2 regions of the Stenotrophomonas sp. STEN020 genome follow, and region 1 is predicted to be linked to the other one. Evidence: riboswitches for the same ligand, from Rfam matches in the RefSeq annotation. Region 1 holds a riboswitch; the other holds the start of a gene.
What was found. Region 1 has a riboswitch for cobalamin ahead of ACVOLZ_RS04015 (ribonucleoside-diphosphate reductase subunit alpha). Riboswitches for the same ligand answer to the same signal wherever they lie in the genome.
Positions count from the first base shown of each region.

Region 2: it holds a riboswitch for cobalamin, as region 1 does, so the genes downstream of both, btuB (TonB-dependent vitamin B12 receptor) here and ACVOLZ_RS04015 (ribonucleoside-diphosphate reductase subunit alpha) in region 1, are expected to answer to the same signal.

Region 1 is NZ_JBRREI010000005.1:115,362-129,788, reverse strand. Features, by position in the region: gene ACVOLZ_RS04025 (VWA domain-containing protein) at 1-936, shown strand, start outside; gene ACVOLZ_RS04020 (DUF2884 family protein) at 1,202-2,011, opposite strand; cobalamin riboswitch at 2,282-2,499, shown strand; gene ACVOLZ_RS04015 (ribonucleoside-diphosphate reductase subunit alpha) at 2,771-5,080, shown strand; gene ACVOLZ_RS04010 (ribonucleotide-diphosphate reductase subunit beta) at 5,253-6,272, shown strand; gene ACVOLZ_RS04005 (acyl-CoA thioesterase) at 6,543-6,947, shown strand; gene ACVOLZ_RS04000 (NAD-dependent protein deacetylase) at 6,959-7,819, shown strand; gene ACVOLZ_RS03995 (NADH:flavin oxidoreductase/NADH oxidase) at 7,894-9,003, shown strand; gene purU (formyltetrahydrofolate deformylase) at 9,199-10,050, shown strand; gene pncA (bifunctional nicotinamidase/pyrazinamidase) at 10,057-10,677, opposite strand; partial or broken gene ACVOLZ_RS03980 (SMR family transporter) at 10,930-11,264, opposite strand; gene ACVOLZ_RS03975 (DUF3307 domain-containing protein) at 11,633-11,980, shown strand; gene dusA (tRNA dihydrouridine(20/20a) synthase DusA) at 12,203-13,210, shown strand; gene ACVOLZ_RS03965 (PepSY domain-containing protein) at 13,409-13,798, shown strand; gene ACVOLZ_RS03960 (response regulator transcription factor) at 13,872-14,427, shown strand, end outside.
Region 2 is NZ_JBRREI010000050.1:12,046-26,472, forward strand. Features, by position in the region: gene ACVOLZ_RS17510 (helix-turn-helix transcriptional regulator) at 1-98, shown strand, start outside; gene fabB (beta-ketoacyl-ACP synthase I) at 538-1,746, opposite strand; gene fabA (3-hydroxyacyl-[acyl-carrier-protein] dehydratase FabA) at 1,746-2,261, opposite strand; gene dinB (DNA polymerase IV) at 2,471-3,556, shown strand; gene gph (phosphoglycolate phosphatase) at 3,618-4,268, shown strand; gene ACVOLZ_RS17535 (AraC family transcriptional regulator) at 4,428-5,138, opposite strand; gene ACVOLZ_RS17540 (TonB-dependent receptor domain-containing protein) at 5,800-8,778, shown strand; gene btuB (TonB-dependent vitamin B12 receptor) at 8,882-10,765, opposite strand; cobalamin riboswitch at 10,881-11,121, opposite strand; gene cobT (nicotinate-nucleotide--dimethylbenzimidazole phosphoribosyltransferase) at 11,404-12,474, shown strand; gene ACVOLZ_RS17555 (histidine phosphatase family protein) at 12,471-13,058, shown strand; gene cobS (adenosylcobinamide-GDP ribazoletransferase) at 13,055-13,807, shown strand; gene ACVOLZ_RS17565 (TfoX/Sxy family protein) at 13,909-14,268, opposite strand; gene ACVOLZ_RS17570 (GAF domain-containing protein) at 14,265-14,427, opposite strand, start outside.

The DNA of each region.
Region 1 (14,427 bases):
GATGTCAACGTGCGCCAGCGCCTGCAGGTGGTCGATGCGCAGGGCCGGCCGGTGCCGGACGCGGAAGTGGCGGTGACCGCCCGCAACGGCGCGCGGATGTGGGCGCGTACCGATGCTGGTGGTCAGGTCTGGGTACACCCCAATGCCTTTGACGACCGCGATTCAGCCAGCTACCAGGTACAGGTGCGGCGCGCCGGCAAGACCGTGACCTCGACCCTGCAGCGCGGGCAGAAGAATGCCGTGCAGGTGGTGGTGGCCGATGCGCCGCTGCCGGCGCGCGCCAAGCTCGACCTGGTGTTCATGGTCGATGCCACCGGTTCGATGGCCGATGAAATCGACAAGCTGCGCGACTCGCTGCAGGGCATCGTGCGCGACATCGCCCAGCTGCCGTCCAACCCGGACATCTGCCTGGGACTGGTGACCTACCGCGACCGCGGCGACGAATACTTTGTGCGTGGCTGGGACCTGAGCGACAACGTTGCTGGCTTCCAGAAAGTGCTGAATGGCGTGCAGGCCAATGGTGGCGGCGATTACCCGGAAGCAATGAACGAGGCCTTCGACCATGCGGTGCAGGCGATGAACTGGCGCGGTGCCTCGACCACTCGCCTGCTGGTGTCACTGGCCGATGCGCCGCCGCACATGGATTACCCGCAGCCGCGTTACGAGCAGACCATGCTGGCGGCGCTGGGCAAGGGCATCAAGGTATTGAGCGTGGCGGCATCCGGCCAGGACACCACCGGTGAGATCGCGCAGCGGCAGATCGCGCAGTACACCGGCGGGCGTTTCATCTTCCTTACCTATAAGGATGCCCGTGATCCTTCCAGCGGCCCCGGCAGCGAGACTGTGCACGAAGTTGAAAACTATTCGGTCGATACCTTGGACAAGCTGGTGGTGAAGCTGGTGCGCGAGGAGCTGGCGCAGTTGCCGAAGGGATGAGCTTCTGCCCCCTCCCTTTGCCGCAGGCAAGGGGAGGGTTGGGGAGGGGTAAGCTTTGGGGTCGTTCGTCCATTGCCAGCTTCGCGGCGCACGCCGCTCCTACAAAGCCAAGCCCTGTAGTGGGGGGGGGGGGGGGGGGGGGGGGGGGGGGTGGGGGGGGGGGGGCGGCCGCGCGGGGGGCGCGGGGGCGCCCCCCGAGTGTGGGTGGGGGCTCTAGCTGTTTGTGTCGGTCCCGAGCTGGTCGCGGCACTACCAAAAGCGGGTTTTACCTCGCTGGCAGCGGGATGCTGTTGTCCTGGCCGTGCTCGCGCGCCGCCATCGTCGCGCCATCTCCGTTCACACGCATCATCTGCAGCGGCTGGCCATCAAGACGGAACTCCAATGCCGACTGCAAGCGGTCCAGTGCCTGTACCTGCGTGCACAACGACCGCGCGTGCTGCTCCAGGGCGGCAGCGCGCCCTTCCAGGCGCTGCTCAAGTTCGGCATCTAGTTTGTCTGCGCGCGCATCCAGTTTGTCCTCGCCACCGGTAAATACCGCCCATAGCATGCTGCGCGCGATGGAGCCGCTCAGGCTTTCGGCAGCATCCTGCACCCGGGTTTCGAACCCTTCATTGAACAATTCCTGCTCCCAGCGGCCGCGGCCGATTGTCTGCTCGACAAAGCGTTCGGCCTCCTTGCGCAACTTGCGGACCTTGCGCGAGTTGGCGTTGCCGGTCAGGCCTTCGTAAACCGAGTCCAGTGTGTCGAAGCTGATGCCAACCGACTCGTTGGCGATGCCGGTGACCGCCGGCATCAGCTGGCGCACGCCGTTCTCCAGTGCGCGCAGGCGTTGTGCATCGGCGGGCGATACCGTCTGCATGCGGTTGTCTATGCTCAGCTGGCCGTCGTGGAACACGATCTCGCGCATCGGCAGCGTATCGCGGCGCAGCCAGATGCCGCCGCCGTCGACCAGCACGTCGTAGTCGGTGGACACGCCGCATTGATCGGCGGAAAGCTCCGGCGCCTTGACCGGTGCGGCCATGGCCGCCAGCGGTAGCAGCAGGGCCAACGAAGTGGCGATGGGCGGCAGGCGCATGGCGGGGAGCTCGTGGCGGGAGGGTGCGGCCAGCTTGGCGGTTCGCGGCAAGGGCGGCGCCGGCCGGAAGTCATACCCGTAAATTTCATCAGAAATTTACGTAATCAAGACAGGTGGTTTCCCTACAAAAAAACTCTGCAAAAGGCTTGACTGCGCACTCCGTTCCAGCAGGTTGCAGTGTCCGGCCGGGGCGGCAGACAGTCCAAGCCTTGTGCCGCAAGGCTTGGCAAAGAAATACTAGATTTGGTGTTGACCCTGTCATACACCCCCACTATCTTGTGCTCCGTCGGTTCTGGCGGGATTTTTCCGTCGGATTAATAGGGAAGCTGGTGATGCCTTCAAGGCTAGTCCGGCACTGCCCCGCAGCGGTAATTGGGAACGACCCCGCCAACAGCACTGAGGCAAACGCCTTGGGAAGCGGCGGAGTAGGAGAAGGCCCCCGCCTTCCTGCCCATGAGTCCGAAGACCTGCCGACAGCCACGCGATGCACACCGCGTGGTGCCGGCTGCGGTGTCTTCGAGGGGAAGACGGCTGGTGACGTGGTGCTGTGGCTGCTGCCGACTCTTGGTCGTGCGCTGTCGCGGCTGCTGCGACGCCGTCCTTCCATGCTCGCGGTTCCGTACCGGCTCTGCTTCCTGCGCGGGCAGGAGCTGCGTGCATAACGTTTGCAAGGACACCATCGTCGTGACTGCCACTCATACTGACGTCGCTCCGGCTGAAGCCGGTTTTGAACTGACCCCGCCGCCGACCGCCACCGCCATGAGCGTGACCAAGCGCAATGGCAGCACCGAGCCGGTAGACCTCAACAAGATTGTCCGCGCCATCCAGCGTTGCTGCGAAGGCCTGCACGCGGTGGACCCGATGCGGGTGGCCACGCGCACCATCTCCGGCCTGTACAACGGCGCCAGCACCCAGGAACTGGATGAGCTGTCGATCCGTACCGCCGCCCTGCTGATCGGTGAAGAGCCCGAGTACGGCCGCCTGGCCGCGCGCCTGCTGGCCAACTTCATCGGCAAGGAAGTCTCCGGCCAGGAAATCCATGCGTTCTCGCAGTCGGTTGGCCGTGGCCACGAAGTCGGCCTGATCAACGATCGCCTGCTCAACTTCGTGCAGGTGAACGCACGCAAGCTCAACGATGCGATCGATCCGGGCTACGACCTGAACTTCGATTACTTCGGCCTGCGCACCATGTATGACCGCTACCTGCTGCGGCATCCGCATTCGCGCAAGGTCATCGAGACCCCGCAGCAGTTCTTCCTGCGCATTGCCAGCGCGCTGAGCGAGGACGTGCCCGAAGCCCTGGCGCTGTACCAGCGCCTGGGCAGCCTGGATTACCTGCCGTCCAGCCCGACCCTGTTCAATGCCGGCACCAGCCACGAGCAGCTGTCCTCGTGCTTCCTGCTGGACTCGCCGCAGGATTCGCTGGAATCCATTTACGACCGCTATGCCGATATCGCCCAGCTGTCCAAGTTCAGCGGCGGCATCGGTGTCAGCTATACCCGCGTGCGTTCGCGCGGCTCGCTGATCAAGTCGACCAACGGTCACTCCAATGGCATCGTGCCGTGGCTGAAGACGCTGGATTCCTCGGTGGCTGCGGTCAACCAGGGCGGCAAGCGCAAGGGCGCGGCCTGCGTGTATCTGGAAACCTGGCATGCCGACATCGAGGACTTCCTCGAACTGCGCGACAACGCCGGTGACGACTCGCGCCGTACCCACAACCTCAACCTGGCCAACTGGGTGCCGGACCTGTTCATGCAGCGCGTCGAAGCCGACCAGGAATGGTCGCTGTTCGATCCGCGCGTGGTGCCGGAGCTGACCGACCTGTTCGGCCCGGCCTTCGAGCAGGCCTATGTGCAGGCGGAAACCCAGGGCAAGGCGCGCAAGACGGTGTCGGCACGCAAGCTGTACTCGCGGATGATGCGCACCCTGGCCGAGACCGGTAACGGTTGGATGACGTTCAAGGACAAGTGCAACCTGGCCAGCAACCAGACCCTGCGCGCCGGCAACGTGATCCATCTGTCCAACCTGTGCACCGAGATCCTGGAGATCACCTCCAACGACGAGACCGCGGTCTGCAACCTGGGCTCGATCAACCTCGGCAACCACCTCGACGCGCATGGCGATTTCGATTTCGAGAAGCTGGCCGAGACCGTGCGTCTGGCCGTGCGCCAGCTTGACCGCGTCATCGACCTGAACTTCTACCCGATCGAAACCGCACGCCGCGGCAACCTACGCTGGCGCCCGGTCGGCCTGGGCTGCATGGGCCTGCAGGACGTGTTCTTCCGCAAGCGCATGGCATTCGACTCTGCCGAAGCACGCGCGCTGTCGACCAAGATCGCCGAAGCCATCTATTTCCACGCGCTGGAAGTGTCCTGCGAACTGGCCCAGGAACGCGGCAAGCACCCCTCGTTCAACGACACCCGCGCTGCCCACGGCGAGCTGCAGTTCGATGCGTGGAACGTGGTGCCGGACGACGTCGAGCGTTGGGATGCACTGCGTGAGCGCATCAAGCAGCACGGCCTGCGCAACTCGCTGATCATCGCGATCGCGCCGACCGCGACCATCGCCTCGATCGCCGGTTGCTATGAGTGCGTCGAGCCGCAGGTGTCCAACCTGTTCAAGCGCGAGACCCTGTCGGGCGACTTCCTGCAGATCAACCGCCATCTGGTGGCCGAGCTGAAGCAACTGGGCCTGTGGACGCCGGAAGTGCGCGATGCGATCAAGCTGGCCGACGGTTCCATCCAGAGCCTGCCGCAGATCCCGGAAACCCTGCGCCACATCTACCGCACTGCATGGGAACTGCCGATGCGTTCGCTGATCGACATGGCCGCCGCACGCGGTGCCTATATCGACCAGTCCGCCTCGCTCAACCTGTTCATGGAAAGCCCGAACATCGGCGCGATGTCGTCCATGTACATGTACGCCTGGAAGCAGGGCATCAAGACCACGTATTACCTGCGTTCGCGTCCGGCCACCAAGATCGCCAAGACCACGGTCAGCAGCTACACCCCGGTGGAAGCCGTGGCCTGCTCACTGGAAAACCCGGAAGCCTGCGAAGCCTGCCAGTAAGCACTGCATAAGCCCCTCTCCCGCCCGCGGGAGAGGGGTTGGGGTGAGGGCGCTCTGAAAGCAAGCAGACCCAAACCTTCAACAACCAACCCTCATCCGCCCCTTCGGGGCATCCCCGCCTTCGCGGGGACAGGCTCTTCTCCCGCAGGGAGAAGGGAAAGGAGAAACCCCCATGTCCAATGAATCCCGTCAAATGCTGCTCGATCCCGGCTTCGAGCTGACCCTGCGTCCGATGCGTTACCCGGACTTCTACGAGATGTACCGCAACGCCATCAAGAACACCTGGACGGTGGAGGAGATCAATTTCCAGATCGACATCACCGACCTGCACCAGAAGATGTCGCCGGCCGACCAGCACCTGATCCATCGCCTGGTCGCGTTCTTCGCCACCGGCGACTCGATCGTGTCGAACAACCTGGTGCTGAACCTGTACCAGCACCTCAACGCACCGGAAGCGCGCATGTACCTGTCGCGCCAGCTGTATGAAGAAGCGCTGCACGTGCAGTTCTACCTGACCCTGCTGGACAACTACCTGCCGGATCCGGAAGAGCGCTTCAAGGCCTTCGCCGCGGTCGAGAACATCGACTCGATCAAGAAGAAGGCGGCGTTCTGCTTCAAGTGGATCGATGCGCTGCAGGAAACCAAGCGCCTGGAAACCCGCGACGACCGCCGCCAGTTCCTGCTCAACCAGATCTGCTTCGCTGCCTGCATCGAAGGCCTGTTCTTCTTTGCCGCGTTTGCCTACGTGTATTACTTCCGTTCGCGTGGCCTGCTGCCGGGCCTGGCGTCGGGCACCAACTGGGTGTTCCGCGACGAGAGCTGCCACATGGAGTTCGCGTTCGAGTGCGTGCGCAAGATCCGCGCTGAAGAACCCGATCTGTTCGACGCGAAGATGGAGCAGGAGGTCTACCAGATGCTGGAAGAGGCCATCGAGTGCGAAGTGCAGTTCGCCGAGGACGTGCTGTCCGGTGGCGTCGCAGGTATCTCCACCCGCGACATGCGCGAGTACCTGCAGCACTGCGCCGACAACCATTTCCTGAAGCTGGGCATGGCCAAGAAGTACAACGTGCGTAACCCGCTGCCGTTCATGGAATTGCAGGACGTGCAGGAACTGACCAACTTCTTCGAGCGCCGCGCCTCCGCCTACCAGGTGGGCGTGCAGGGTGAAGTGGCGTTTGATATGGCGTTCTGATCGACTCCCTCCCTTGCGCGAAGCGCAGGGGAGGGGTGCTTGTCTCCCTCCCTTTCACCGCAGGTGAAGGGGAGGGTTGGGGAGGGGTACTTCGGGCTCTACACGTAGCGCCCGATTGCAGTTTTTTGCGGAAACCACCGGCAACAGCAACAGCAAAGGCACCCCTCCCCAGCCCTCCCCTCGGCTGCGCCGAAGGGAGGGGGCAGAGCACTCACCGGCTGCACAGCTTCGCGGGCGTATCATCGGCGCCAACTTACAGGTGATGCCTCCATGACCCCCATCGTCGAAACCAATCCGCCGGTCGAAGTCCGCATGGCGGAAATCGTATTCCCCAACCACACCAACCATATGGGCACGCTGTTCGGCGGCCAGGCACTGGCGTGGATGGACAAGGCGGCCTTTCTTGCCGCTGCCCGTTATTCGCGTTGCACCGTGGTCACCGCACGCTCGGACCAGGTCGATTTCAAGCTGCCGATCCGTATCGGGCAAATGGTGGAAACCATCGGCCGGGTGGTCAAGGTTGGCCGCAGCTCGATGCATGTGGAAGTCGAGCTGATTGCCGAAGACCTGCACAACGGCGCACGAGAGCTCTGCACCAAAGGCACCTTCGTGATGATCGCGCTGGATGGCGAAGGTCATCCGACCACCGTGCCGGCGCTGCCGACGCAGGCCTGAGCCGTACGGCGATGACCACTTCACCGGCACAGGCTGGGCGCTTATCACCGGCAGTCATTACCGAGCTGCCGCAGTTCATTGCCGGTCACCGGCGTCTGTTTGTAGTCACCGGCGCCGGCTGCAGCACCGATTCCGGTATTCCCGACTACCGCGACAGCGATGGCCAATGGAAGCGCACGCCGCCGGTGACCTATCAGGCGTTCATGGGCGAGGAGGCAACGCGCAAGCGCTACTGGGCGCGCAGCCTGCTGGGCTGGCCGCGCTTCGGCCGCGCACTGCCCAATGGCACGCACCATGCGCTGGCGGCGTTGGAAGCCGATGGTCGCATCGAGCTGCTGTTGACCCAGAACGTGGACTGTCTGCATCAGGCTGCCGGCAGCCAGACTGTGATCGACCTGCATGGCCGTCTGGATCAGGTGCGCTGCATGGGTTGCGAAGCACGCAGCCCGCGTGAGCTGCTGCAACAACGCCTGCTGCGCGCCAACCCCGGCTGGGACGTGCTGGAAGCGGGCATCGCGCCCGATGGTGACGCCGATCTGGAAGCCGACTTCTCCGCGTTCAGCGTGCCTGCCTGCGACGCATGTGGCGGCGTGTTGAAGCCGGATGTAGTGTTCTTCGGCGAGAACGTGCCGCGCGATCGTGTCGCTGCCGTGCATGAGCACCTGCAGCGTTCCGACGCGGTACTGGTGCTGGGTTCGTCGCTGATGGTGTATTCGGGTTTCCGTTTCGTCGATGCTGCTGCCAAGGCCGGTTTGCCGATAGCCGCGGTCAATCTCGGCCGCACTCGTGCCGATCACCTGCTGTCGTTGAAGGTGGAAATGCTCTGCGCCCAGGCACTTGCCTTCCTGTTGGACGGTACCAAGACGCAGTGATCCATCACGCTGGTTGAATCAAGACCGGCTACGGCGTGCAATGAGCGCCCCCACTGTTGATGGACGTCTCCCACGTGAGCACGCTTTTCTCACCGCTGTCGCTAGGTCCGCTGTCTCTTGCCAACCGCATCGTCATCGCGCCGATGTGCCAGTACTCGGCGCAGGATGGGCAGGCCACCGATTGGCATACGATCCACCTGGGCCAGTTGGCGCAGTCCGGCGCCGGCCTGTTGATCATCGAAGCCACTGCGGTCGAGCCACGTGCTCGCATCAGCTGGGCCGATCTCGGGCTCTGGGACGACGCTACTGAAGCTGCCTTGTGCAAGGTGCTGGCCTCGGCACGGCGCTGGTCGAGCATGCCGATCGGCGTGCAGCTGGCGCATGCCGGGCGCAAGGCATCCACTGCGCGCCCTTGGGATGGCGGTGGCGCGATCGCGCCGGAACAGGAGCACGGCTGGCAGGTGCTGGCACCGTCTGCATTGCCGTTCAAGGGCGGTGATCCCATTCCGGAAGCATTGGATGACGCTGGCATCGATGCGGTGGTCGACGACTTTGTTGCTGCCGCCAAGCGCGCGGTGCGGCTCGGTCTGGAGCTGATCGAGCTGCATGCCGCGCATGGTTACCTGCTGCATCAGTTCCTGTCGCCGCATAGCAACCAGCGCGATGATGCTTACGGCGGTTCGTTGGAGAACCGCATGCGCTTGTTGCTGCGTGTATTCGATGCCGTGCGCGCTGTGGTGCCGAGTAGCGTTGCACTGGGCGTACGCATCTCCGCCACCGATTGGGTGGAGGGCGGTTGGGATGTTGCCCAGAGCATCGTGCTGGCCAAGGCGCTGGAGGCACGTGGCAATGATTTCCTGCATGTCTCCAGTGGCGGGCTGGACCCACGCCAGCAGATTCCGGTCGGACCCGGCTACCAGCTGCCGCAGGCGGCGGCGATCAAGGCGGAGATCGGCACGCCGGTGATCGCGGTGGGCCTGATCACCGAGCCTGCGCATGCCGAGGAAATTCTGCTTGAAGGCAAGGCCGATGCGATTGGTATCGCCCGCGGCATTCTGTACGACCCGCGTTGGCCGTGGCATGCAGCGGCAGCGCTGGGTGCGCAGGTGACGGTTGCGCCGCAGTATCTGCGCAGCGAGCCGCATGAGGCGCGCGGTCTATTCAAGCTCGCCGGTCAAGCTTGAACCTGGTGTGGCAGGCTCCAGCGGCACGCAGCCGCTGGAGCTCAGGTGCGGTCATTGGCGGAGCGGCTGGCGGGGCTGACCGTACGCGCAGGCTGAACATGCACGGCTAGCAAACCGTGTCAGCTGCAACTGTTTTTGCCGGGAATCGACTGGAACGGTTACTTTCCACGACCCCGCTGATAAATGTTGTTGGCCATGCGTCCTGATTTCATCCTGACCCTTTCCTGCCCGGACCGCACCGGCATTGTCTATCGCGTGTCCGGCCTGCTGTTCGAAGCCGGCTGCAACATCCTCGATGCGCAGCAGTTTGGTGACGACGAAAGCGGCCGCTTCTTCCTGCGCGTTCACTTCGACATGCACAAGGCCGGTGACGAGCCGGCGGTACGTGCGCGTCTGCAGGGCTTGGGCGAAGAGTTCGCGATGGAATGGGAGCTGCACGATGCGCGCCGCCGCGCGCGCTTGCTGGTGCTGGTCAGCAAGCAAGGCCATTGCCTCAATGACCTGCTGTTCCGCACCCATAGCCGTCAGCTGAAGGTGGATATCGCTGCGGTTGCCTCCAACCACAATGACTTCGCCGGGTTGGCTGGTTCCTACAACGTGCCATTCCATCACCTGCCGGTGGACGCCGATAACCGCGAGCAGCAGGAACAGCAGATCGTCGACCTGGTCGAGCGCGAGCGCATCGATCTGGTGGTGCTGGCGCGTTACATGCAGATACTGTCGCCGCGACTATGCCAGGCGCTGTCCGGTCGTGCGATCAACATCCACCACAGCTTCTTGCCCAGCTTCAAGGGCGCGCAGCCGTACCACCAGGCGCATGCGCGTGGGGTCAAGATCATCGGCGCCACCGCGCACTACGTAACCTCGGATCTGGACGAAGGCCCGATCATCGAGCAGGACGTGGCGCGCGTGGATCATGCGATGACGCCGCGTGACCTGGTGCAGCTGGGCAGTGATACGGAATCGCAGGTGCTTGCGCGTGCGGTGCGTCGCCATGTCGAGCATCGCATCCTGCTCAATGGACATCGCACCGTGGTGTTCCGCTGACCTGAATCAGCCGATATGAATCCCGCATTCGTTCAAGGCGATGCGGGTGGCGGCATCGTTGGCTGCCGATACCGGACGGGTCAGGTCCCAAAGGAAGCGCACGGCAAAACCGCTGATGGCGGCGTCCTGCGCGCTCCACAACACGCAGTAGTCACGTGCCAGTCCGCAGACGTGGACTTCACGGATACCACGCTCATGCAGCCAGCCTGCCAGGCCGGTTGGCGCTCGGGTGGCTTGCGGGCCGATGTTCTCGCGGAACGCGCTATAGGAGTCCACTTCGCGCTGGCTGCCTTTGCGCAGGATCAGGTCGGCATGCTTCCACTCAACGCGTGCATCCAGCGTCGCACCGGCAGTGCCTTGCACGCAGTGGTCCGGCCACAGTGTTTGCGGTTGGCCATGCAGTTCGATGGAGTCGAACGGCTTGCGCCCAGCGTGCTGGCTGGCGAACGAGGCGTGATCGGCCGGATGCCAATCCTGGGTGGCAACCACGGTTTGATAGTGACGCGCATCCAGCAGTGCAGCGATGCCGGGCACGATGGCGTCACCGTGCTGGCAGGGCAGGGCACCGCCGGGCATGAAATCCGGTTGTAGATCGATAACCAGCAGCGCAACGTCTGTTCCGTACATCGACAACTTCCTGACGCGGGGGACGCACAGTTTAAGGCAGTGCCGATCAATGCCACGTAGTGCCGAGCCATGCTCGGCAGGGGCTTTCCCAGCGGACATGTAGGAGCGGCGTAAGCCGCGAAGCAGGCAAGAGCCAAGTCACCCCTCCCCAGCCCTCCCCTTTGCTACGCAAAAGGGAGGGGGCAAAAGCGGTAGTGCCGAGCCATGCTCGGCAGGGGCCTTACCAGTGATCCCCGCCGGAGCCGCGCCAGCTCAATGCGCCGACGAGCGTGAGAACAGGTTGATCACCAGTACTCCGGCGCAGATCAGGCCGATACCGACGATGGCCGCCGCATCTAGCTTCTGCTTGAACACGAACAAGCCGATCAGGGATATCAGCACAATGCCGACACCGGACCAGATCGCATAGGCGATACCGGTAGGGATGATTTTCATCACCAACGCCAGCAACCAGAAGCACACGCTGTAACCGGCCAAGGCACCAACGGTTGGCCACATAGTCGGCTCATGCCATCAGAAGCCTTGAGCAGTGAGGTGGCGAGCACTTCCAGGGCGATGGCACAGGCCAGCAGTGCATAGGCGTTCATGACGGTACTCGAAGAAGTGTTCGCCAATTCTAGCGGCGCAGTTCTTACGTCACCGGACTCTTACGTCACCGATCTAGACTGGGCCTGCCATATCGACCCAGGTCCATATGGCAGGCGCCAAGGCAACAAGCACAAGGAACAGGGAGCAACGAGCCAAAGGGGGCGGGAGTGCTGAAGATTGGGGCTGCGGTGGGCACGCGGGGAGCGTGCCGGCAGGCCGATCTGGTGGCGACCGCGGGCGGGCCATTGTTCGAGTGACGGGTTTGCGCGTTGTCGGGTGTAACTTCCCCGGATGTTTGTGCAGCACACATCGCACCAGTGCCCCGAGTGGTGCCAGACTCCGATCCACGTCCCAACTCAAACAACAGATGGCCCACTACGCGCTGCTCCAGATGTTTTTGTTGTTGATCGTCGCCCATGCAGTGGCCGACTACCCCTTGCAGGGCGAATTTTTGTCACGCGCCAAGAACCGGCATGCGCCGGTGCCCGATGTGCCGTGGTACCAGGCACTGGCTGCGCATGGAGTCATCCATGGTGGCGCGGTGGGCTGGATCACCGGCAGCATCGTGCTTGGGGTGCTGGAAACTCTGAGCCACATGCTGATCGATGATCTCAAGTGCGGTCACCGCATCAGCTACAACGTGGACCAAGTCCTGCACGTGGCCTGCAAGGTACTGTGGCTGGCGTTGTTGTTGCTGATGCCGGATCTGCCCTGATCAACGCCCCGGTGTTTGCCTTGGACAGCCCTGATCCAGTTGGATCGCGGCGGCCTGTCCGAGCTTCCGTGCTGCTGTGATCCGCCCGCTTTGGGCGCCACTTGCAGCCAGACGGCCGCACACAAACCCGGTCGCAAGCTGAAAGCCAGCACCGATATGCCAGCGTGAAGCCGGGACTTGGGCGAAAATAGCCGATCCACGCATCACAAGACCTCGCGCTGCATGCCTTCCCTGCCTCAAAACACCCGCTACGCCGACTCCCTGCGTCTGTCCGTCGCCCCGATGATGGACTGGACCGACAGGCATTGCCGGGTATTCCACCGGCTGCTGGCGCCGGGTGCGCGGCTGTACACCGAGATGGTGCATGCCAATGCGGTGATCCATGGCGACCGCGAGCGCCTGATCGGCTTCAATCCGGTCGAGCAGCCGCTGGCGCTGCAGCTGGGTGGCAGCGATCCGGCTGCCCTAGCGCAGGCCGCGCGTATCGCCGCCGATTGGGGCTATGACGAGGTCAACCTCAACTGTGGCTGTCCGTCGGACCGGGTCCAGGCCGGGCGTTTTGGCGCCTGCCTGATGCGCGAACCTGAATTGGTTGCTGAATGCGTCGCGGCGATGGTGACCGCAGTGGATATCCCGATCACGGTCAAATGCCGCCTGGGTGTGGACGAGGACAAGGACTACGACGTGTTTGCCGGTTTTGTGGACCGGCAGGTACAGGCCGGTGCGGCAATGGTGGTGGTGCACGCCCGTAATGCCTGGCTCAAAGGCCTGTCACCCAAGGAGAACCGCGAGATTCCGCCGCTGCGCTACGAATGGGCCTACCAGCTCAAGCGCGAGCGACCGACGCTGCTGTTGGTGATCAATGGCGGCATCGCCACAGTCGAGGCCGCCCAGCAGCATATGCAGCACCTGGACGGGGTAATGCTCGGCCGGGCTGCGTACCACGACCCTTATGTGTTGCATGCGCTGGACTGTGCCCAGACCGGGCAGCCGCTGCGCGGGCGCGAGGAGCTGCTGGTCGCGATGCGCCCCTATGTGGAAGCGCAGCTGGCCGCCGGTCTGGCCCTGAAACACATCACCCGGCACCTGCTTGGCCTGTTCCATGGGCAGCCGGGTGGGCGTGGCTTCCGTCAGGTGCTCAGCGAGGGCGCACACCGGCCCGGCGCTGATTGGGGCTTGGTCGAACAGGCACTGCAGGTCACCCGTCGGCAGGCAGAACGGGTTGCGTGAAGCGTCTGCTGGGGCGGTTATTCGGTATTTGTCCGGTCAGCTTGCTGAACGAGTGCGTCGAGCCGGGGCCGGGTTCAGATCGGATTCACCCCTAAAAATCAAGAATTTGGCTCAATTTCGTAAGCTCTCCGGAAAATTTTCCCGGTCCGTGGTTTACGAATTTTGAACGTTGCCTCGCCGTCCGCTAGGATCTGTCCCATGCATTCGCTTTCCCGTCGTCGTCTGCTGGTCGCCCTGATTGCCACCTTGGTCGTGGCCGGTCCGGGCGTGGTCGTGGCGTCGGCGCAGCAGCCGCAGCAGTCGCGGGGCGACAACGCCCGTGGTGTTGAGGGTGGTGAGCGCGTTGCCCGTGCCGGCCGCCAGGCGGGTACAGACCGCTCGTTGTCCGACGCCGTGCGGCGCGTGCAACGCGAGACCGGTGGGCGCATTCTTGGTGCCGAGCGCGTGCCGTACGACGGCCGCGACATCAACCGTGTCAAATACATGGATGACCGTGGGCGCGTACGCTACATGGACGACCCTGCGCCTTCACGAGACCACCCGCGCGACCAGCGGGCGGAGCTGCCACCACGCGGCGATAACTCCTGAACAGCGATAGTGGTTGTGGTTTTTGAATACACACGCTGGCCGCCAGGCCGGCCCAAAGTACTAGGGAGAGTTCATGCGTATCCTTCTGGTTGAAGACGAAGCCCCGCTGCGGGAAACCCTTGCGGCACGCCTCAAGCGCGAAGGTTTCGCCGTGGATGCCGCTCAGGATGGCGAAGAAGGCCTGTATATGGGCCGCGAAGTGCCGTTCGACGTGGGCATCATCGATCTGGGCCTGCCCAAGATGTCGGGCATGGAGCTGATCCGCGCGCTGCGTGACGAGGGCAAGAAATTCCCGGTGCTGATCCTGACCGCACGTTCCAGCTGGCAGGACAAGGTCGAGGGCCTGAAGCAGGGCGCTGACGACTATCTGGTCAAGCCGTTCCACGTCGAAGAGCTGTTGGCTCGCGTCAACGCGCTGCTGCGCCGTGCCGCTGGCTGGTCCAAGCCGACCCTGGAATGTGGCCCGGTGGCGTTGGATCTGGCCGCACAGACGGTGAGCGTGGCCGGCAGCAATGTCGACCTGACCAGCTACGAGTACAAGGTGCTGGAGTACCTGATGATGCATGCCGGTGAGTTGGTCTCCAAGGCCGACCTGACCGAGCACATCTACCAGCAGGACTTCGACCGCG
Region 2 (14,427 bases), on a different contig from region 1:
TGCTGCATTACGGCTCGGATGCGGAGATCGTGGAGCCGCAGTCCTTGCGCGAGCAGGCCAAGGCGTTGTTGTCGCTGGCATTGAGTAATTACGACTGAGGTAGGGCTTTGCTCTGCTGTGCTTAGCTTGGTTCTCGCCCTGCTTTGCTCCTGTTTTGTTTTGCTTTGCTCTGCTTTGGCGTTGGCTTTGCTCTTGCTCTGCTTTCCCCTCTCCCGCCTGCGGGAGAGGGGTAGGGGTGAGGGCTGCTCCTGCTTGTTGTTTTTTTGCAGTTGCTGTTGCTTTACGAAGAAGCAGAGCAACAGCCAACGCGAAGAACGAAAGGCCAAAGCTTCCCCTCACCCCAACCCCTCTCCCGTGAACGGGAGAGGGGACAGCAACAGCAACAGCAAAGCCAACGCCAAAGCAGAAGCCAAAGCAGAAGCCAAAGCAGAAGCCAAAGCAGAAGCCAAAGCCAAAGCAGAAGCCAAAGCAGAAGCCAAAGCAGAAGCACAAAAAAACAGCCGCTTTCGCGGCTGTTTTTCTCAGATCAATCGACCATCAAACCCGGCCGAAGATCAACGTTGCATTGGTGCCGCCAAAACCGAAGCTGTTCGACATCACCGTGTCCAACTTCGCATCCTGCGTCTTGCGCAGAATCGGGAAGCCTTCCACACGCTCGTCCAGCGTCTCGATGTTGGCCGAACCGGCCATGAAGCCATCACGCATCATCAGCAGGCAATAGATCGCTTCGTGCACGCTGGCAGCGCCCAAGGAGTGACCCGACAGCGCCTTGGTCGAGGACAGCGGCGGTACCGCATCACCGAACACCTGGCGCACTGCGCCCAGCTCGGTCACGTCGCCCAGCGGCGTCGAGGTGCCGTGGGTGTTCAGATAGTCGATCGGACGGTCCAGGCCTTCCATCGCCATCTTCATGCAACGCACCGCACCTTCGCCGGACGGGGCAACCATGTCGGCACCATCGGAGGTCACGCCGTAGCCAACCAGCTCGGCGTAGATGCGCGCACCACGTGCAACCGCGTGGTCGTAGTCTTCCAGTACCAGCATGCCGGCGCCGCCAGCGATGACGAAGCCGTCGCGGTTGGCGTCGTAAGGACGCGATGCGGTGCTCGGGGTTTCGTTGAAGCTGGTGGACAGTGCGCCCATGGCGTCGAACATCACGCTCATCGACCAGTGCAGATCTTCACCGCCGCCGGCAAACATCACGTCCTGGGCGCCGTGGCGGATCAGGTCGGCGGCAGCGCCGATGCAATGCGCCGAGGTGGCGCAGGCGGCCGACAGCGAATAGCTCAGGCCTTTGATGCTGAAGGCGGTGGCCAGATTGGCTGACACCGTCGAGCACATCGTGCGCGGCACCATGTACGGGCCTACCTTGCGCACGCCACGGTTGCGCAGCAGATCAGCTGCTTCCACCTGCCATTCGCTGGAGCCGCCGCCGGAGCCGGCGATCAGGCCGCTGCGCACGTTGCTGACCTGGCTTTCGTCCAGGCCGGCATCGGCGATGGCGTCGCGCATGGCGATGTAGCTGAAGGCGGCCGCGTCGCTCATGAAACGCTTGAGCTTGCGATCTACCTGCGCGTCCAGATCGATGTCGACCTTGCCGCCAACCTGGCTGCGCAGGCCGGCTTCGGCGTGGTCGGGCAGCGCGACAATGCCGGGACGGCTGTCACGCAGGGCGCTGGACACGGTGTCCAGATCGTTGCCAAGGCAGGACGTGATGCCCATGCCGGTAATGACGACACGACGCATCAGAAGCTCTCGGTTGAGGTGAACAGACCTACGCGCAGGTCCTTGGCGGAATAGATCTCGCGGCCGTCGACCAGCATGCGGGCGTCGGTCTGTGCCATCACCAGCTTGCGGTTGATCACGCGCGAGACATCGATTTCGTACTGCACCAGCTTGGCGCTGGGCAGCACCTGGCCGGTGAACTTGACCTCGCCACAGCCCAGCGCACGGCCGCGGCCTTCTGCGCCCAGCCAGGTGAGATAGAAGCCGGTCAGCTGCCACATGGCATCCAGGCCCAGGCAGCCCGGCATCACCGGGTCGCCGATGAAATGGCAGCCGAAGAACCACAGGTCAGGACGGATATCCAGCTCGGCCCGGATCATGCCCTTGCCGTGTGCGCCACCGTCCTCGCGGATCTCGGTGATGCGGTCGAACATCAGCATCGGGTCATTGGGCAGGCGGCCTTTGTTGGGGCCGAAAAGTTCGCCACGCGCGCTGGCCAGCAGCTGGTCGCGCGAGAAAGCATGCAGACGGGTCATCCGGGGTAATCCAAAGCCATTGCGAGCCCCGGAGCATGCTGCAGCATCCGCGTTCAATCAAATGTTTTAACTGGACGGTTGCGTATGTTAGCTGCAGATAAGCGCCGTTCGCGGGCTGTTACGGGAGGTATGAATAAGTACATTTGTGAGGACAAGTGTGCATTTAGCGACAACAGCTATCATGTTGACGACCTTTTGAGACTGTTGCCTTGAGCCAACAACGCAAGATCATCCACGTCGACATGGACGCCTTCTATGCGTCCGTGGAGCAGCGTGATGACCCCGGTTTGCGCGGGAGGCCGGTGGTGGTGGCCTGGCGCGGGGCGCGTTCGGTGGTGTGCGCGGCCTCGTATGAGGCCCGCAAGTTCGGGGTGCGCTCGGCGATGCCGGCCTTGCGGGCCGAGCGGCTGTGCCCGGATGCGGTGTTCGTGCCGCCGGACTTTGCCCGCTACAAGGCGGTGTCGCGGCAGATCCGCGAGATCTTCCTGCAGCACACCCCGCTGGTGGAGCCGCTGTCGCTGGACGAGGCTTTTCTTGATGTGACGGAATCGCCGAGCTGCGACGGCATCGCCACCGAGATTGCCCGCACCATCCGCGCGCAGATCCGCGAGACCACCGGCCTGACCGCCTCAGCCGGGATCGCGCCGAACAAGTTCCTGGCCAAGGTCGCCTCGGACTGGCGCAAGCCCGATGGTCAGTTCGTGGTGCGGCCTTCGCGGGTCGAGGAGTTCCTGACGCCCTTGCCGGTCAAACGGGTGCCGGGCGTGGGCAAGGTGATGGAAGGCAAGCTGTCGGCGCTGGGCATCGTTACGGTGGGTGATCTGCGTGCGTTGCCGCTTGAACAGCTGCAGGCTTTGTTCGGCAGTTTTGGTGCGGGCTTGTACCGGCGGGCGCGCGGTATCGACGAGCGGCCGGTAGAACCCGATCAGCCAGTGCAGTCCATTTCTTCCGAAGACACCTTTGCCGAAGATCTGCATATGGGAGAGTTCGATGAAGCGATCACCCAGTTGGCCGAGCGCACCTGGCGTGCAACCGGGCGTACCGAGCGCATCGGTCACACCGTCGTGCTGAAGTTGAAGACCGCTCAGTTCCGCATCCTTACCCGCAGCTATACGCCGGATACGCCGCCAGGTTCGGTGGAAGATCTTCGCGATATCGCCCTGGCCTTGTGTCAACGCGTGCAATTGCCGGCGGATACGCGTTATCGATTGGTTGGCGTTGGTCTGGCCGGTTTCCGTGACCGCGAAGAACTGGTGATCCAGGGTGATTTGTTTCGCAGCATCACGTTGGATTGAGTACATCCTTTAGACGGCGCCGCGCCGCTACAATCGATGCTCAATTCAGGGAGTGTGATGCGTGGCGATCAATGCCTTGGTTTTCGATTTGGATGGCACGCTGGTGGACAGCGCAGGTGATATCGCCGAGGCAGTGAACCTCACATTGGAAGAGCTGGCGTTGCCGCGCGTGTCCGAGGCGACGGTACGCAGCTGGATAGGCGAGGGCGTACGCAATCTGGTGACCACTGCTTTGGCGAATGCAGGTAGTGCGTTGGCGCTGGAAGATGTGATGTCGGTTTTCATGCGCCATTACAAGGCTTGCCTGCTGCGTAGCCCGCGTTTGTATGAAGGTGTTGGTGAGGCATTGACAGCGTTACAGGCGCGCGGCCTGCCCATGGCCATCTGCACCAACAAACCGGCGGCGATGGTCGCGCCCTTGTTGCAGCATCTGGGCATCGCCGGGTTCTTCGCACACATCATCGGTGGCGATTCCTTGCCGCAGCGCAAGCCTGCTGCTGAGCCGCTGTTGCATGTGGCAGGTTTGCTGCAGCAGCCGGTAGTCGACTGCCTGATGGTTGGTGATTCGGGTACCGATCTGGGCGCGGCCAACAACGCCGGCATGCCGATCGTGCTGGTGCGCTATGGCTATTCGCGCGATCTGGATCTGGATGCTGCCGATGCGGTAGCGGTGATCGACGATATGCGAGAGCTGGTGGCGATCGTCGCGTAGCCATTCTTGAAGGTCCCTTGTGGGAGCGGCGTCAGCCGCGAAGCTGGCGCCAACGAAGTTGCGGGAACTTCCGCACCTGGATTGTCTATCTGCTTCGCGGCTGACGTCGTTCCTACAAGGTTTCAGCGAGCAGATCAGACGTGATCCTGGCCGTTCCCGTTACTGAGCGCCCAACGCCAGGGCGCGGTAGTCGCGCGGGGTCATGCCGACGGTGTGCTTGAACTGTCGCGCGAATGCACTCTGGTCGGAGAAGCCGCAAGCCTGGCCGACGCTGGCGATGCTGGTGTCACTGAGCAACATGCGGGTAGCTGCCTCGATCCGGAATTTGGTCAGCAACTGCTGCGGCGTCAATTGGAATACCTTTTTGAACAAGCGTTCCAGTTGCGCAACCGACACGCCGCTCTTGCCAGCCAGCGTGCGTACACGCAGCGGCTCGTGGAAATGCGCCTGCATGTATTCCACCGCTGCGTGCAGGCGCTGGAAGGAAGAGTCCTCGCGATCCGGTTGGCCAAGATCACGCGAGATACCTATCAAGCCGACGATGCGGTTGTCCTCCACCAGCGGCTGCTTGAGGGTGAGGCACCAGCCTGCGCTTCGGTTTGCATAGAGCTGCAGTTCTAGCAGATCCTCGATGACTTCGCCGGTCAGCACGCGGCGGTCCTGCAGGATGTAGCGCGCGGCTAGATGTGCGGGATAGAGCTGCAACACGCTCCTACCGACGATCTCCTCGCGGCTCTTCTTCGCCAGCCGTTGCATCAAGGTCTGGTTGACGTGCGTGTAGCGACATTCGGTGTCCTTGATGAAGAACACAACGTCGGGAAGTGGATCAAACATGCGCACCAACACCTGTGGCGACAGGGTCACAGCCATGACGTTGCTCTCCGTTGCAGAGCGCACACCCTGCCATCGCGGCGGCCGTCTCTCAAGCAGTATTAGTATGCTGAAATCCGCATCGTGCAAGTAAAGATACACCTAGCGCACAGCACTGGGTCCGGTGGAGTATTGAACCCGAAATGTACGGTCATGGACTTCTTTCGTTCTTACGTATGTATACAAATCAAATGGTTGCACTTGTTACGGGTTGCGTTGCTTTTTAATGCCCTTCCCGTTGATCAGCGGGAAGGCGCGCGTCAATACCCGTCTTGGGGCTGGTATTAGGCGGATCTAAAAACCTGGGCCGGTTATGCCAAGGTAGTGCGTGTCTGCCAGAAATGGCGTGCGTGATGCCGGATCCGGTGTCGGTTTGTGTGCGGGTGTTTTGCCTTCGGTCCGGCCGCGTTCGCGGCCATCAGGATCGTGACTGCTCCATCTGCTGTCGACCTTCGCGCTTGCCCGCGCCGAGGTTGGTTGGTGTGTGCGCGAGAAATGGTCGAAGTCTTCGCGAAGCGGTTCAGCGGCGGTGCGCGTCGTAGACCTGCAGCTGTTGCTGAAGCCGTATTTCAATCAAGGCGAGGCGCTGGGCGGGTGGTCAGAGGCAGATGTTGTTGATTGCTGAATTTTCGTTGGACATTTCATATTCGAGGGGAAGTAAATGAAAACGAACGATCCCGCCAAGCGCTTGCCGTGTCGCCGGCGTGGCCAATTGGCAGTCGCTGTTGCTATTGCGCTGTGTGCTACCTCCATGGGCTCGGCCTGGGCGCAGGATGCTGCCGGGGAGGCCGCGAAGGAACAGCCTGCTGGCACCGAAGCGAAGAATCTCGATACCGTGATCGTGACCGGCTCGCGCATCCGTCGTGAGCCGGGCTTCGAGGGCCCGGCGCCGGTGACGGCAATCAGTGCGGAAAAAATCCAGGCCTCCGGCTACACCCAGATCGGCGATCTGGTGAACCAGCTGCCGAGCTTTGCTGCGACCCAGACCAGCCAGACCGCCAACCAGACCGGCAACGTCGGCGTCAGTGCACTGGACCTGCGTGGCATGGGCGTGCAGCGCACGCTGACGCTGGTGGATGGGCGCCGGCAAGTTGCGTCGATCCCCGGCACCGCTGGTGTGGACGTAAGCGCACTGCCGGCAAGCATGATCGAGCGTGTGGACGTGGTCACCGGTGGCGCCTCCGCGCTGTATGGCGCCGATGCCGTCAACGGTGTGGTCAACTTCGTCCTCAAGCGCGACTACGAAGGCCTTGAAGCCAGCGTCCGCTACGCTGATTCCTCGCGCGGCGACATGCCGACCTATACCGGTGACGTTCTGTTCGGCAAGAACTTCGCCGACAACCGCGGTAACTTCACCCTGTACGGCTTCTGGGAAGAGAACTCCGGCACCGTGCGGGGCCAGGACCGTCCCTGGACCGCCAACGGCTATCCGTATTACGCCCGTGCCAAGAGCACCGATCCGTACGTGATCCTGGACAACAGTCGCAACGTCTACAACTCGCCCAATGCAACCGTGTCGCTGGGCAACTGCACGGTGGCCAATGCCGCCAACTGCCTGTACACCTTCAATCCGGACGGCTCGCTGCGCCACTCACGACTTGGCCCGGGCGGGCTGACCAACCTGAGCTCAGGCTTCAACGTGCTGCAGCAAGGCACCACCGATGGCGGCGAGTTTGGCGGCCGCTACGATTCCTGGTACCTGGTGACGCCATCGGATCGCCAGACCGTGCGTTCGACGCTGGATTTCGACGTCAACGATGCGCTGCGCCTGGTTGGCACGGTCAACTATTCGCAGAGCCAGTCCGAAGCGTCCTGGCGCTCGCTCAGCACCTACGGGTCGGGTGGCAGCGAAGTGGTGCCGTACTACAGCCCCTTCATCACCCAGGAAATGATCACCGCCAACGGTGGTGCATTCACCAATGGCATCGCTTTCGGTCGCCACTTCGATGAAGAGCTGGGGCATATGCGCCAGCAGACCGATCGCAAGTTGCTGCAGGCAACCGTGGGTGCGGAAGGCTATTTCGACTTCTTCGGCCGCAGCTGGAACTACGAGGCTTACTACTCCTACGGCCGCAGCCGCCAGCGCACCCGCGAACTCAACGCAGGCTCCTATGACCGCTTGCTGTCGGGCCTGAATTCCTATGTGGATGGTGCCGGTAACCCGATCTGTTGGGATGGCCCGGCCGGCTGTGTGGCGATCAATCCGTTCAAGCGTCTGACCTCGGAGATGGTCGACTGGCTGACCTATGACACCGACTGGTCGACCACCACGCTGACCCAGAAAGTTGCATCGGCCTATGCCTCCGGCGGCCTGTTCGACCTGCCCGGTGGTGAAGCCAAGATCGTGGTGGGCGCGGAGTACCGCAAGGAGCGCAACGAGATCGGCACTATCGCCCAGTACGACCCGACCAACCCGGCCTATGACCCCAGCCTTGGCACCACCCAAAGCAGCCTGACCGGCGAGTTCAGCGTCAAGGAAATCTTCAGCGAGTTGAGCCTGCCGTTGCTGTCAGGCGTGACCGGCGCCGAGCGCCTGTCGCTGGAGCTCGCTGGACGTGTGTCGGACTACAGCACCGCCGGCCGCACCACGACGACGAAAGTTGGTCTGGAGTGGGCGCCGATCGACGACATCACGCTGCGTGGTACCTATGGCAAGGCGATCCGTGCGCCCAATATCGGTGAGCTGTACACGGCGGGCAGCGTGTCGTCGGCATGGATCTACGATCCCTGCAACGACTATGCGTTGGCCAACCGCACCAGTACCACCAGCTACACGGCGGGCAATTGCGCGGCCATCAGCCCCAGCGATACCAGCGTTGGCAACTACTGGCAGTGGAAGGACATCGTCTACTCGGGCAACGTCAAGCTGAAGCCTGAGACCGCCAAGACCACCACTTTCGGCGTGGTGCTGCGGCCGCGCTTCATCTCCAACCTGACCGTGTCCGCCGATTACTACAAGATCGACCTGCGCGGGGTGATCTCCACCCTGGACTACCAGACCATCCTCAACCGCTGCGTCGACCAGGCCAGCCTGAACAATACTTTCTGCGATCTGGTCACCCGTGACTCGGCCGGCGACATCGTAGAAGTCGCCGTGCAACAGTTGAACCTGTCGCAGAGCATCGCCCGTGGCGTGGACATCAATGCCAACTGGTACTACGACCTGGGAGGTGTAGCCAATTCCAATGCGGGCCGCATCCTGGTGGACCTCAGCTACGGCCGGACCCTGGAACGCAAGTTTGTCGCCGACCCGTTGAATCCAGACGACGAATGGGATTACCTGACGCTGTGGGGCACGCCGAAGTGGAAGGGCACGGTACGTACCGGTTGGTCCAATCCCAAGGCCAGTTTCTACTGGACCCTGCGGCACGTATCGAAGATGCGTGGCAGCAATACCTCTACCGCAAGCTACGAGCGTGAGTGGGCCGGCAATACCTTCTACAGCGACTTTTACGCCAGCTATCAGCTCACGCCGAAATTCAGTGTGTTCGGTGGCATGAACAATGTGTTTGATCGCGCGCCGCCACGGGTGCCGGGTGCCGAGGCAGGCGGTGCCGGTTTCAATCAGACCGGCTACCAGGCAGCGGTGTATGACGTGCTCGGCCGTACCTTCAACATCGGCGTACGCATGAAGCTGTAACGATCTTTGGCGACTGCATAAAGAGCAGGGCCGACGGGATGACCGTCGGCCCTGCTTGTTCTCGCGCTGCTGGAAACCGCAGCAGTGCTGCGGCTTCGCTGACTCAGTTGGCCTTGCTGTTGTAACGCAGGGTCAGCTGGTACTCGCGGCCCGGCTGGTTGTACCAGGCAACGGTTTCGTACTCGCGGTCGAATACGTTGGCGGCCTTGGCCTGCAGGCTCCAGGCATCGTTGATGGCGTATTCAACGCGCACATCCATGGTGCCGTAGCCGGCCAGACGCACGCTGTTGGCGGCATCGTCGAAGCGGTGGCCGCTGCCGGCAGCGGTCACGCCCAGACGCAGCGGGCCAAAGCGCTTGTCCACGTCCAGACGGCCGCTGGTGCGTGCCCGACGCGGCAGCAGGTTGTCGTAGGTAGCCGCACTGGCAATGTGGTCGCGCGGGTCGGTGAAGCTGGCCTGGGCGTTGATGTCGAAGCCGGCCAGCGACAGATAGCCGGTCAGCTCGGCACCACGGATGCGGGCCTCGGCGATGTTGTACGGGGTGAAGGTGCTGTCCAGTGCAATCAGCTGGTCAATGCGGGTTTCATAGGCATTGAAGGTCCAGTTCCAGGCGTCGGCATACTGCGCGATGCCGATGTTCAGGCTCTTGGACTTCTCCGGCTTCAGCTCGGCGTTGTTGTAGCAGCCCCACGGCGAGCACGGGTAGTACAGATCATTGAAGGTCGGTGCCTTGAAGCCGGTGCCGGCATTGGCGGTCAGGCGGAAGCCGTTGCCAAAGGCAAAGCCGTAGCCAAGGCTGCCGGTGGTGTGGCTACCGAACTGTTCGTTGTCGTCATTGCGCACGCTGGCCTGCAGCGTATGTGCGCCGAACTGTCCCTGGTACTCGGCGAACACGCCGGTGTTGTCGCGGCTGTCGGTGATGTAGGCCGTGGTGCCGGTGACCTTGTCCTTTTGCCAGTCGGCGCCGGCGCTGAGTTGCTGGCCTTCGGCGAACAGGAAGTCACCTTGCACGCTGGCGGTGTCACGGCGGCTGTCCAGGGTGCTGACGAAGCTGCGGTTGCCGTTGCTGGCAAGGTAGCCATCGGCCTGCTCGTTGTTGCGGCCAACCAGTGCGGTCAGCTGGAAGGCGTCGCTGTGCACCCACTTCAGCTTGCTGCCGATCACCTGCTGGCGGTTGTCCGATTCATTGCTGGTGCTGCCATCAAACTGGTTGCGGCTGTTGGCATTGAGCACGTGGCCTTCCAGGCTCAGCGTCTCGGTCAGGGCATAGCCGCCGCGGACATTGATGGAGGTGTTGCGGTAACCGTCACGGTCCGGTTCGTTGGTGAAGCAGCCGGCACCGGCCCAGGTCGTTGCGTCGTAGAAACCGCGGCAGGCGTTGATGCCATCGGTCTCCTGGTAGCCGCCCTGGGCCGAGATCCAGCCGCGCTCGCCGCGGTTGCTGAAGCCGGCGCTGACCTGACGCAGGTTGTTGCTACCGGCGGTGATCGCCAGGTTCTGCTGCAGGCCCTTGCCGGCGTTGCGGGTGAATATCTGGATCACGCCGCCAATGGCCTCGGAGCCGTACAGGCTCGAGCGCGGGCCGCGCACGATTTCAATGCGCTCGATCTGGTCGATCGGCAGTTCCTGCAGCGGCGGCATGCCACTGGTTGCCGAGCCGATACGCACACCATCCACCAGCACCAGCACCTGGCTGGAGCTGGTGCCGCGCATGAACAGCGAGGTCAGCTTGCCCATGCCACCGGAGTTGTTGATGTCCAGGCCCGCACGGCCGCGCAGCAGGTCCTGCAGCGAGCTGGCCTGGCTGCGGTCGATCTGCGCACGGTCGATGACCTGCACCGGCACCACGCTGTTCTCGATCGAGATCGGGGTGCGGGTCGCGGTGACGGTGACGTCGTCCAGCTCGGTCGGTGCGTTCTGTGCAGCGGCAACGCCCGGCAATGCCAGGGCAAGGGCGAGCGAAAGGGTGTGGTAAGACAGTTTCATGGAAGCTCCTGGGCCTGCACGCTCCCGCGCAGGCGGATGGGGGAGGCTGCCAGAAGAGGGAGAAGACGGAGGCGGCGCACACGGCGCTACAGCCGCCGCCATGCCCTCCGCATCGCAACCAGTCAGCTTTCGGGCCGGTCTCCGGACTCGCAGGCGAGGCGGCGTGTGCCGCTTCCGTCCAGACGCCTTCCCGTGCCGTGCACAGTGGCGCCATGTCTGGACTTGTCCTGCTTACCGTTGCGGGGGCAGTGCCGGAATGGCGACACGCTGGAGCGAGCTCTAGCAGTGTGCGGCACCGGCTTCCCGTTTCAACCGACCAGCAATGCCGGGCGGTCACCTGAAAGTGCGCGCATTCTATGCCATTGCTGGCAGCGTTGCCGGAATGGGCGGTAACGGCGGCCGTACCGTTGCGTTTGTAGCCAAGGTGCAAAGCAACCTGGGCAAGCGCAGCGAACCCGGGAAGTGCAGGGCGCTGCAGCCCGCATCAATGCTGCAATCGCATTCCCCGGGAGCGCTGCGCTTACACGGGCTACGTGTTGGTCGAGTTGGGTTTGAGCAGTGACTGCCGAAGCAGCTCATGCGCAGCACTGTTGCTGAATGGCTAGAATGCGCGCTGCAAACGCAGTATCGGAAGTGTCGTGACAGAAACATGGTACGGGCAGGCCTGCGGCCAGCCTTCGCAGGAATACCGGCAGCGTGCCCTGCTGCGCCAGCGCCAGCTGACCAAGCCGGAAGGCGCTCTGGGTCGCTTGGAGACCTTGGCCGTTGAGTTGGCCGCGCTGCAAGGCGTGGATCAGCCGGTGGCGCAACGTGTGCCGGTGGTGGTGTTCGCTGGCGATCACGGCGTGACCGCGCAGGGCGTATCGGCCTACCCGGCGGAAGTGACGGTGCAGATGCTGCATAACTTCGCCAGCGGTGGTGCTGCCATTGCGGTGCTGGCGCGCGAACTGGGCCTGCCGCTGCACCTATGGGATGTGGGCAGCCGCGCCACCGCGCCGATTGCCGGTGTGGTCAGTGCCAAGACGTTGCACGGCACTGCTGACTTCAGCACCGCCCAGGCGATGTCGGCTGCCGATCTGGATGCTGCCTTCGATGCCGGTCGCCGTGCGGTGGACGCCGCCTGCGCCGACGGTGCCGATCTTCTGGTGTTCGGCGAGATGGGCATCGGCAACACCACCGCCGCTAGTGCCATCGCCGCTGTGCTTGGCCCGTTGCCGCTGGACGAGCTGGTCGGCGCCGGTACCGGCTTGGACGCAGTGCGCATGGTGCAGAAGAAGAATCTCATCGCACGCGCGTTGAGCCTGCACGGCGAACTGATCGATACGGCCGAATCGCCCGGTTGCGAAGCATTGCAGCGTGTGGGTGGATTGGAGATCGCAGCGATCAGCGCGGCGATGATTGCCGCTGCGCAGCGCCGTATTCCGGTGCTGGTGGATGGCTTCATCGTCTCTGCTGCGGCATTGGCCGCAGTACGTATCAACCCGAGTCTGCGGCCGTGGCTGCTGTTCTCGCATCAATCGGCCGAGCGCGGTCATATCCGCCTGTTGGAAACACTGCAGGCGCAGCCGTTGCTGTCGTTGGACCTGCGTCTTGGCGAGGGCTCCGGTGCTGCGCTTGCGTTGCCATTGGTGCGCATGGCCTGTGCCCTGCACAACAGCATGGCGACATTTGCCGAAGCAGCGGTTGCTGATCGCGGTGGCGGCCGATGATTCTTGATCTGCTGAGGCATGCCTCGACTGGACGTGCAGGTCATCTGGACGGTCGTACCGATCCACCCTTGATCGAAGGCGCGATGGACGCCTTGTACCGTTGCCATGCCGGCATCGGCTGGAGCCGGGTGATCACATCGCCGCGTCGGCGCGCGCTGGATACCGCGCATGCGCTGGTAGCCGGCAGCAACCAGTTCTGCGAGATCCATCCGGATTGGGCCGAGCTCGACTTCGGCGACTGGGACGGGCTGCATTTCGACGAACTGCCGGCCGAGCAATTGGCCGGGTTCTATAGCGAGCCGCATGACGTGGTGCCGCCCAATGGCGAGTCCTGGCAGCAGTTCCAGGCGCGCGTGGAAGAACAGCTGCACCGGCTGGTGGACGAAGACGATGGCGACGGCCAGCCAGTACTAGTGGTCAGCCATGCCGGCGTGTTGCGGCTGGTGGTGTCGCGGGTCTGCGGCATGAGCCTGTCCTCGCTATGGGCGATGCGCATCGATTACGGCACCCGTGTGCGCCTGCGCGTGGAGCGTGGCGAAGACGGGCAGTTGTGGGGTGAACTGCTGGAGTTGCGACAACCATGATCGGACGCCGCCTGATCCTTGCCATTCAATTCCTGACCCGGCTGCCGACACCGCAGGTGCGTGACTTCCGCCAGGAAGACCTGAGCAGGTCGGCGGTGTACTACCCCTTGGTTGGCATCATCATCGGCGTGCTGCTGGCGCTACCGTTGTATGGTTTGGCTGATCGTCCATGGTTGGCCGGCGCATTGACCTTGCTGGTCTGGGTGTGGGTGACCGGCGCCTTGCATCTGGATGGCCTGGGCGATGTTGCCGATGCCTTTGGCGCGGCACATCGCAACCCGCAGCGCTTTCTGGAAGTACTCAAAGACCCGCATATGGGCGTGTTCGGCGTGGTCACGCTGATCATGCAGCTGCTGCTCAAGTTCGTGTTGCTGACCGAGCTTGCGGTGGGCCCGCTGTGGTTCGGCATCGTGCTGGTGCCGGCGTGGGCGCGTTGGGGCACCTTGTGGTGGAGCCAGCGCATACCGTCGCTGCATGGCGATGGTTTGGGTGAGCGCTTTTCCTGGCAGCTGCGACCGGCGGCGATGTGGTTGTGGGCTGCGTTGTTGGCTGCTATCAGCGTGTTTGTCGCCTGGCCGTTGTTGCTTGCACTGCTGCTGGTGCCGCTGGTCGCACTGTGGTGGAAGCGCAAGCTCGGCGGCATCTCGGGTGATGGGCTCGGCGCCAGCGTGGAAGTGGTGGAGACCTTGCTGCTGCTGACCCTGGTAGTCCTCGCACCGCTCGCCGCCGGGTTTGTAGGAGCGGCGTAAGCCGCGAAGCCACAGTCGCATCCGGAATCGTGCACTACGCAATCCAGAAAAATGGCCAGCTTCGCGGCTGACGCCGCTCCCACAAAAGTACCGGGCGGGCTTCAGTCCTCGAAGCGAATCTCGCTGTTTTCTTCTTCGTCGGCTTCGGCCTGCATATGCGTTTCATGCACCGGCCCGGCCTGTTGCCCTGCGCGTCCAGTAGGCAGGGCGCCAACGGCGATTTCATACTCGGCGACCAGCTGCTGGCGGCGTGCTTCGGGTATCTCCTGCCAATGGCAGCCGACCAGCGCACCTTCCAGCGAATACAGCAGGTTGAGACTGGGCTTGAAGCCGGCGCGGCGTACCTTCATGAACGCTGCAACCGGGCCGATCGCGCTCAGGTCCTGCTCGCTGCGCAAACCGACCTGACGCAGCCAGGCTGCACTCTTGGGGCCGATGTTGCGCAGCTTGGGTGCGCTCATTGCAGCGCCTCGACAAACACCTGTGCGATGGCTTCCAGCCCCAGCTGGTCATCGGCATCGAAACGCGCGATCACTGGACTGTCGATATCGAATACGCCGATCAATGTGCCGTTGTGGACCAAGGGCACCACCAGCTCCGAGCGTGAGGCCGAGTCGCAG